DNA from 4 places in the Chelativorans sp. AA-79 genome. Region 3 is predicted to be linked to each of the others. Evidence: predicted binding sites of a transcription regulator. Region 3 holds the regulator's gene; each other region holds the start of a gene.
The links. The regulator PhoB, encoded in region 3, activates phosphate uptake and scavenging genes when phosphate is short. The targets are predictions, from matches to a motif close to TGTCATNNANCTGTCAT.

Region 1: PVE73_RS02785 (DUF465 domain-containing protein) is a predicted target of PhoB. The motif match lies at 1,015-1,031, and genes of this name have one in related genera.
Region 2: phnC (phosphonate ABC transporter ATP-binding protein) is a predicted target of PhoB. The motif match lies at 1,094-1,110, and genes of this name have one in related genera.
Region 4: phnF (phosphonate metabolism transcriptional regulator PhnF) is a predicted target of PhoB. The motif match lies at 1,272-1,288, and genes of this name have one in related genera.

Annotation. Positions count from the first base shown of each region.
Region 1 is NZ_CP120361.1:564,106-566,301, forward strand. It holds gene PVE73_RS02780 (MFS transporter) at 1-622, shown strand, start outside; gene PVE73_RS02785 (DUF465 domain-containing protein) at 778-957, opposite strand; gene PVE73_RS02790 (YdcH family protein) at 1,184-1,387, shown strand; gene purE (5-(carboxyamino)imidazole ribonucleotide mutase) at 1,458-1,955, shown strand; gene PVE73_RS02800 (5-(carboxyamino)imidazole ribonucleotide synthase) at 1,952-2,196, shown strand, end outside.
Region 2 is NZ_CP120361.1:182,207-184,402, reverse strand. It holds gene phnD (phosphonate ABC transporter substrate-binding protein) at 1-90, opposite strand, end outside; gene phnC (phosphonate ABC transporter ATP-binding protein) at 169-1,008, opposite strand; gene PVE73_RS00890 (nucleoside hydrolase) at 1,151-2,092, opposite strand.
Region 3 is NZ_CP120361.1:675,663-677,858, reverse strand. It holds gene PVE73_RS03430 (ROK family protein) at 1-605, shown strand, start outside; gene phoB (phosphate regulon transcriptional regulator PhoB) at 584-1,270, opposite strand; gene phoU (phosphate signaling complex protein PhoU) at 1,288-1,986, opposite strand; gene pstB (phosphate ABC transporter ATP-binding protein PstB) at 2,017-2,196, opposite strand, start outside.
Region 4 is NZ_CP120361.1:66,931-69,126, forward strand. It holds gene PVE73_RS00325 (carbon-phosphorus lyase complex subunit PhnI) at 1-135, opposite strand, end outside; gene phnH (phosphonate C-P lyase system protein PhnH) at 139-741, opposite strand; gene phnG (phosphonate C-P lyase system protein PhnG) at 741-1,196, opposite strand; gene phnF (phosphonate metabolism transcriptional regulator PhnF) at 1,300-2,046, shown strand; gene PVE73_RS00345 (ABC transporter substrate-binding protein) at 2,146-2,196, shown strand, end outside.

The DNA.
Region 1 (2,196 bases), 110 kb from region 3:
GGTCTATGGCGCGGAAGTCGGCATCCCGACCTTCCACATCGCCTTGATGATGAGCATCGCCGTCATCGCCGGCGCGGTGGCGCAGGTGCCGATCGGCCGTCTTTCGGACCATACCGACCGCCGTTTCGTGCTCGCCGGCTGCTCCCTGGGCGCGGCCCTAACGGGGCTGGCCATACTGGTTGCCGCGCCGCGCACGGGCGGGGTGATCATAACGATGACCGGCCTCTACGGTCTTCTGGCCTATGCGCTCTATCCCATAGCGGTCGCCCACGCCAATGATCACGCCTCGAACACCGATTTCGTGAAGGTGTCCAGCGGGCTCCTCCTTCTTTACGGCGTGGGGACCATGACAGGGCCGATCCTGGCCGGCATATTCATGCAATGGCTTCGGCCCGAGAGCCTTTTCCTGGCCACCGCCGCGGCCCATCTCGGCATCACGGCCTATGCCCTCTTGCGGATTTCGCAACGCGCGCCCGTTCCCGTCGAGGAGAAGGACGCCTTCACCACGCTGCCCACCCATCAGCCGGCCGCGACGCCGCAGAGCATCATGCTGGATCCGCGCGCCGAACTCGGAGATGACGAGCAGAAAACGGAAGAGGAGAAGGCGCAGGCCGCCGAATAGCGGGCAATCGCTCGACGTCGGCCGAGCTGCTCCGCCTGCGGGATTTTGCGGCGGGAGATTTGGGGTGGGTGTGAGACAGGGGCCCGTGCGCGCTCGCCTCAAGCGCGCAGGGGTGATGAATGAGGTCAAATTCCCGTACGTCCGCCTTCTTCAGGTCAGTGCCGGGTCTGTACGTCCTTTAGCCGTTCCATCTCGTCTTTAATGGCCAGCTTGCGTCGCTTCAGCTTGACGATCTCGAGTTCATCGACCGAGGGATGCGTCATCGCATCGTCGATCTCACGCTGGAGGTCGACATGCTTGCGCTGAAGTTCTGCAAGATGGGAGTCAAGCGACATGGGTGCCTCCTTAGTAGGTTCCTCGTGACCCGTCCGGAATGCTCCCGCCCTTGTTCCATGACGGTACAGTGACAGTCTGCCACCATCGCGAGCCGATGTCGAATATTAAAGGGTAGCATTTATCAACGCCCTGAAATGTGATAGGAAACGATGCTTTGTTCCCAATCTGGGACGGCGAGCGGCGCCATGCGTCGAATCCCTGCCGGAGTCGAAACAGACCGTGGAAATGTCGGAACAGGAACAGGCCGAAATCCGCCTCGAGTTCGCCCGTTTGAAACAGGATCACGCGGATTTCGACGCCGCCATAAACGCGATGATCGCTTCCGGATGCGACCCCCTGCAAATCCAGCGCATGAAGAAGAAGAAGCTGGCCCTCAAGGACCGTATCCAGGAACTGGAAGACAGGATCATCCCCGACATCATCGCCTGAGAGCTTGCGAGGCTTGCCGATTCGCACGCGCTGGGTTAGGGCGAATTCCAGAAGTCGCAGGGAATCTCGCATGGACCAGAAACGTGCCGATGTCGCCATCATCATGGGCAGCCAGTCCGACTGGGAGACCATGCGGCACGCGGCCGAAACCCTGAAAGCCCTCGAAGTCTCCCATGACGTCCGGATCGTTTCGGCCCACCGCACGCCCGAGCGGCTCTACGCCTTCGCCAGAGGCGCCAAGGCCGACGGTTTCCGCGTCATCATCGCCGGCGCCGGGGGAGCCGCGCATCTGCCGGGCATGGCGGCGGCACTGACGCCTCTTCCGGTTTTCGGCGTACCGGTGCAGTCGAAGGCGCTTTCGGGACAGGATTCTCTTCTGTCGATCGTGCAGATGCCGGCCGGCATCCCAGTCGGAACGCTCGCCATCGGCCGGTCGGGAGCGGTGAACGCAGCGTTGCTTGCCGCCGCTGTGCTCGCGCTTTCCGACGAAGCCCTTGCCGCACGGCTCGATGCATGGCGGGCCGGGCAGACGGCTGCGGTCGCCGAGCGTCCGGTGACGGAAGGATGAGCCAGCCGCTCGCGCCCGGCGCGACGATCGGCATCGTCGGCGGCGGCCAGCTTGGCCGCATGCTGGCCATGGCGGCGGCGCGCCTCGGCTACCATGCCGCGATCCTGGAGCCGGATCCCGACTGTCCTGCGGCGCAGGTCGCAAAGGTCCACATCGATGCGGCCTATGACAGCGCCAAGGCCGTGGAGAAGCTTGCCCGGATCAGCGACGTGGTCACCTATGAATTCGAGAACGTGCCCGT
Region 2 (2,196 bases), 490 kb from region 3:
GATACGGAATTCCTTCAGGTCTTCCGCGTGTGCGCCGTTCGCCAGAACCGCGCCGAGGGCGAAGGCGCCCATCACTACATGCTTCAACATTGCGTCTCTCCTGTCTGGGCCGGGCCTGCCGGCTCGCTTGTTGTCTGCTGCGCCCTTTACGCGGGCAAACGCGCCGGTTCAGCCGGCGAGCACGGCCGGTTCCAGGTGGCGCGGCTTTTCGCCTCGCGGCCGGAGCGGCTCGTCGATGCTCGTGGAGGTGATCTCCTCGGGAATGGCGTCCGCCCCTTCCGCGCCGTAGATCCGCCGCACGGCGTCGCCGGTCAGTTCGTCGGGCGCGCCGTCGAAGACGACGGCACCCCTGGCCATGCCGACGATGCGCGAGCAGTAGTGACGTGCGGTGTCCAGCGTGTGCAGGTTGGTGATGACGGTAATGCCCTCGCGCGCATTGATGTCGGCGAGCGAATCCATCACCACCTTGGCGTTGAGCGGATCGAGCGACGCGATCGGTTCGTCGGCGAGGATCACCTTCGGCTCCTGCATGAGCGCACGCGCGATCGCGACGCGCTGCTGCTGACCGCCGGAAAGGGTTCCGGCACGCTGAAGCGCCGTCTGGGCGATGTCCAGGCGCTCGAGGGCCGCGATCGCCTGCAGCCGCTCCTCGCGCGAATAGAGGTTGAGGAGGTTGAGCGCGGTCGACCGGTGGTTCAGCCGTCCGAGCAGCACATTGGTGAGAACGTCGAGCCGCGGCACGAGGTTGAACTGCTGGAAGATCATCGCGCAGTCGCGCTGCCAGCGGCGAAGCTCGGCGCCCCTGAGCGCCGACACCTCGGTGCCGCGAAAGAAGATCGCGCCCTCGCTCGGATCGATGAGGCGATTGATCATGCGAAGCAAGGTCGACTTGCCGGCGCCGGAGCGGCCGATAATGCCGACCATCTCGCCCTCGCCGATCTCGATCTGCACTCCCTTCACGGCGGCATTGGAGCCAAACCGCCGCGTGACCTGGCGTAGCTGAAGCATGAGCTGCTTCTCCCCGTTTCGGGCTTTGCACCCTTTGTTGGGGAAACCGCCTAAAACCTCAGCATGAACTTGGAATGTCGGCGAGGTGTCAGTTTTGTTACAATCCACCGGCACCTGGCCGGCAGCATCCTTCGGACCGTTGCTACAGCCTCGCCAGGCGCTCGACCAGAAGCTCGAAGAAGGCCTCGTGATCGATGTCGCGCATCACATGCGCATTCACCGGCCGGTCGGTGATGCGCCACCAATCGATCACCGTCATGCCCCGGGTCAGCGGCGAAGCGGTCTCGACGCTCACATTGCAGCGGCGCCCGCGGAAAAGCTCCGGTCGAAGGAGATAGGCGATCACGCACGGGTCGTGCAACGGGCCGCCGTCCGAGCCGTATTTCTCCTCGTCGAAGCGCTCGAAGAATTCGAGCAGTTCCGCCGTGACCGCGCCGACGCGGGTACCGAGATCGCGGAACGCAGCGATGCGGGTTGCCGTCGTCAGGGCCTTGTGCGTGACGTCGAGCGGCATCATCACGATCGGGATCCCGGAACGGAAGACGACGTCGGCCGCGTGCGGATCGACATAGATGTTGAACTCGGCCGCGGGCGTTATGTTGCCGCCCTCGAAGAAGCCGCCCCCCATCATGACGATCTCCTTGACGCGCGGAGCGATGCGCGGCTCGCGCACAAGAGCGAGCGCGACATTGGTGAGCGGCCCGAGCGTGCAAAGGGTGATCTCGCCGGGATCATGCGCCATCAGCGCATCGATGACGAAATCGACGGCATGCGCGTGCTGCAGCGGCATTGTCGGGTCCGGCAGGTCCGGACCGCCGAGGCCCGTCCTGCCATGGACGTGCTCCGCCGTCACGAGTTCGTTCACCATCGGACGTGTGGCGCCGGCATAGACGGCGACATGCGGCCGCACCGCCAACTCGCAGACCTTGCGGGCGTTCTTCACCGTCAGCGCGAGCGGCACGTTGCCCGCGACAGCGGTGATCCCGAGGACTTCGAGTTCGGGGCTCGCCAGCGCCAGAAGGATGGCAACTGCGTCATCCTGGCCGGGATCCGTATCGATGATGATCTTTCTCGGTTGCGCCACAGGACTTTACCCTTCTTGAACTCGTCCCCAGGATCGACCATATCAGGAGCACGGGCGGAAACGCCATTCGGGTTTCCGCCTCTCCACGTCGCTCTTTGAGGGCA
Region 3 (2,196 bases):
TGGGCCTGATGCTGGACGGGAAGATGTTCAGCGGCACACGCTCCTCGGCGGGCGAATTCGGCCACATGGTGCATGAACCTGGGGGTGCACTATGCCGTTGCGGGCGCCGGGGCTGCATCGAAGCCTATGCCGGCAACTACGCCATCTGGCGCCGCGCCTCCGGGAAGAGCAGGGACGAGAAGCCGGTGGCCGATATCGAGGCGGGGGAAATGCAGAGGCTTGCGGGGCAAGCGCGGCAAGAAGAGGGACAGGCGCGGGACGCCTTCCGCGAGGCGGGGCGGGCGATCGGCTTCGGCCTCGGCAATCTCTTTGCCCTAATCGACCCGGCACCGGTGGCGATGGTGGGCCAGGGTACGGCGGCCTTCGACATTCTCGAGCCTGAGATCCGCCGTGCGCTGGCCGAGACCGCAGGGGGCCAGCACGCCGAAGCCGTTGCCTTCGAAACATTGCCCAATGCGGTGCCGCTTATCCTGCACGGCGCGGCGATGAGCGCACTGACGGGCCTCGACCGCGACATGTTCGCGCCGGGCCTTCGCACATCAGCGGCGGGCTGGGGGAAAGAGCAGCCCGAACGGGCCTCTCCTCAGTTTTCGCGAATGGCGTAGCCCGCGCCGCGGATGGTGCGGATGACATCGGGCATCCGCCCCTGGTTCACCGCCTTGCGCAGCCGCCCGACATGAACGTCCACCGTCCGCTCGTCGATGTAGATCGTCTCGCCCCAGACATTGTCGAGGAGCTGGCTGCGGGAGAAGACGCGGCCGGGATGCTGCATCATGAACTCGAGCAGGCGGAATTCCGTCGGCCCGAGGCGGATCTCGCTCTTGCGCCGATAGACGCGATGGGATTCACGGTCGAGCACGATATCGCCGACCTTCAGCACCGTGGAAAGCACTTCGGGCTTGGCGCGCCGGAGAAGCGCACGCACCCGCGCGATGAATTCGGGCGTCGAGAAGGGCTTCACCAGATAGTCGTCCGCGCCGGTGGAAAGCCCGCGGACACGGTCGCTCTCCTCCCCGCGCGCGGTCAGCATGATGATCGGGAGCCGCTCCGTCTCCGGACGCATCCTGAGCCGGCGGCACAGCTCGATCCCCGAGACGGCAGGCACCATCCAGTCGAGCACGAGCAGGTCCGGGACGTTCTCCTGCAGCCGCACTTCCGCCTCGTCGCCGCGCGTGATCACCTCGACCTGGTAGCCTTCCGCCTCGAGATTGTAGCGCAGCAGCACACAGAGCGGTTCGTCATCCTCGACCACCATGACTTTCGGTGCGATCATTCAACAGCCTCCAGCTACCCGGCCGTCACCTGCGTTTCGTCCTGCTTCGGCCGTTGCACGGGGAGTTGCAGGCCTGTGAGCACATAATAGGCGTTCTCCGCGATGTTGGTCACATGGTCGCCGATGCGCTCGAGGTTCTTTGCGCAGAACAGGAGATGCGTGCAGGCGGTGATGTTGCGCGGATCCTCCATCATATAGGTGAGGAGCTGCCGGAACACCGACGTGTACTGGATATCGATCTTCTCGTCCTCGTCGCGCAGCTTGGTCAGCGCTTCGGGCTGGCGCGTGACATAGCGGTCCACCACCAGGTTCACTTGTTCCAGCACCATGTTGGACATGGTCTCGATCGGCTGCGTCAGGCCGCGGGGAGCGCCGCCGCCCACCGCACCGACGCGCTTGGCGATGTTCTTGGCGAGATCGCCGATCCGCTCGAGGTCGGCCGCCATGCGGATCGCACCGACAACCGCCCGCAGGTCCTGCGCCATGGGCTGGCGCTTGGCGATGAGCGTGATCGCGCGCTCATCGAGTTCGCGCTGCTTTGCGTCCATGACGACGTCGTCGGAGATCACGCGCTGCGCGAGCGCATTGTCTGAATAGAGCAGCGACCTGGTTGCAGCCTGCGTCATGGCCGCCGAAAGGTCGCCCATCTCACGGATGAGGCGGTCGAGGTGCTCCAGATCCTCGTCGAAAGAGGCGACGGTATGCTGGCCCATGAGTCCGTTCCTTTTGCAAACTGCGCCGGATCAGCCGAACCGGCCTGTGATGTAATCCTGGGTCCGCTTGTCTTCCGGGTTGGTGAACATCTTGTCGGTCGGCCCCTCTTCGACCAGGTTCCCGAGATGGAACATCGCCGTGCGCTGGGAGACGCGGGCGGCCTGCTGCATGGAGTGGGTCACGATGACGATCGTATAGTTCTCGCGCAG
Region 4 (2,196 bases), 610 kb from region 3:
CACGGCGAGCGAGAGCTGTTCCGTGATCTGTTCGAGCGTGAGCGAAGGAACCGAACGGTCGCCCCGGCGCCGGTCGGCAAGCAGCCGGTGCGCATTGCGGATGGCAGCCTCGCCGCCCTTGACGGCAACATACATGTCTCATGCCTCCTTGGAGATTTTCGTGGTGCGCGGCAGGGCGGCCAGGCCCTCCCGGCACACAAGGATCAGATCGATTCCGCGCGGGAAGCGGGTGCGGTTCTGTGCCCATTGCTCGACGAAATGGCGCGGAAGCGGGCGTGGTGACAGCATGACGAACGTCTCGATCCCCGGCCCCTCAAGTCTCAGCGCCTCGCCGCTCGTGAGCGTTTCGACCTGGAGGACAAGAGTCGCGGAGCGGTCGGGATATTCCTGGCTCCCCTGCGCGAAGTTCTCGAAGGCCGGCAAGTTGGCCGGGTCAGACACGAAAGCGAAATGCGCGTCCGCCGGCTCCCGCACCAGCGGTGCCCCGGTCTGGAAGCCGAGCCAACCGGCGACCGCTTTGTCCTCGCGCAGCAGGGGGTCGATCCACATGGGCGTGTCGGCATCGCAGAGCGCGAGTGCCACCGCCCCTGCCTCGGGCATGAGCGGCGCCGGCGGGCGCGGGAGGTGCACACCCCGCGCGACCGTGCCGGGTCTCGCCATCGCATCCATCACCGCGCGGAAGGTCGCCTGCGCGTCGAAAACCGGGTCCGGGAAACCGCCTTCGATGGTAACTGCCTCCATCAGTCCTCTCCTCGAACCATGGTGAAGAATTCGACACGCGTGGCGGCGATCTCCGCCCGGCGCTGCTCGTCCCGTTCGGCCAGCCAGCGGCGCAGGGGGGCGAGAATCTTTTCCTCCACCTGTGCCGCGAACTCCGCCTGCTGACGCAGCGCATCGATGGTGGCGGAGATGCGTGCCTTCTCGCGCTCCCGGCCAAGCGCATAGGCATGGCCGATCTCGCCTGTCGCCAGCTTGACGCTGGCGCGCGTCACCGTCGCCTCGCCGAAATTGAATGGTGATCCGCCACCGCCGATGCGCCCGCGCAACGCCACGAGACCGGTCTCGGGTCCGCGCAGAACGGTCGCCTCGTCTGGCAGGTCGCTTTCCCGCCAGAGCCGCTCGAGCATCTCCGCCGGCGCCGCCGCAAGCACCGCGAGGGCATCGCGGCGGGACAGACCTGCATCTTCTCTCCGCATCTCTTTCCTTTCGCAAAAATTTGTCTATTGATATAGACAATTATACGAATTATAGTTTCTGCGTAACGATTGTCCATGACAGCCAAATGACAGGTGGTTGGGGATGTCGGGCGAAGCGGGGATTGAGCGGCGCAGCGGCGTGGCGCTCTGGCGGCAGATCGCCGATCAGATCCGTCAGGGGATCGCGACGGAGCTGGGGGACCAGAACGGCCGGCTGCCGACGGAGATTGCGCTTGCGGAGCGCTTCGGCGTGAACCGGCACACGGTGCGCACGGCGATCCAGGCCCTGGTGCAGGAAGGTGTGTTGCGCGCAGAGCAGGGGCGCGGCACCTTCATCGAGCGCCAGCCGCGGCTTTCCTATCCGATCGGACCGCGCACGCGCTTTTCGGCAGGGCTGGAGGGCCAGGCGCGGGAGCGGCGCGGAAACCTGCTCGACCATGCCTATGAGGAAGCGCCGGCTGCAGTAGCCGAAGCGCTCGAGCTTGCGCCCGGAGCGCGGGTGCTGAGGCTCGAAACTCTTGCCGAGGCGGACGGTCGGCCGATCTCCCGCGCCCGCAGCTATTTCGATGCCAAGCGCTTCGCCGGCTTCGAGCGGCACTTCGCCCGCACCGGCTCCATTACCATGGCTTATCGCCACTTCAATGTGAGCGACTATCTCCGCCGCTCGACCGCGATCTCCGCGCGTCACGCCGATTCGGTCGATCTGGAGGTCCTGAAGCTTGCGCCCGGCGCCATCGTTCTCGTGGCGATCGGCCTCAATGTCGACCGGTCGGGCAAGCCCATCCAGTTCTCCGAAACGCGCTTTTCCGCCGACCGGGTCGAACTGCAGGTGGGCGGGCAGATGCCGTAACGGAAGCTTCACGTCTATGTGACTCCGCCGTCGCGGATCCTTTATTGCTTCAATGCTTTGGGAAGTGCTCTATCGTTTTGACGACCGGGGAGAGTTATCGTGCTGAAACACCTCATAGCCGCAGCACTTTTCACCGTCACAGGTGTCTCG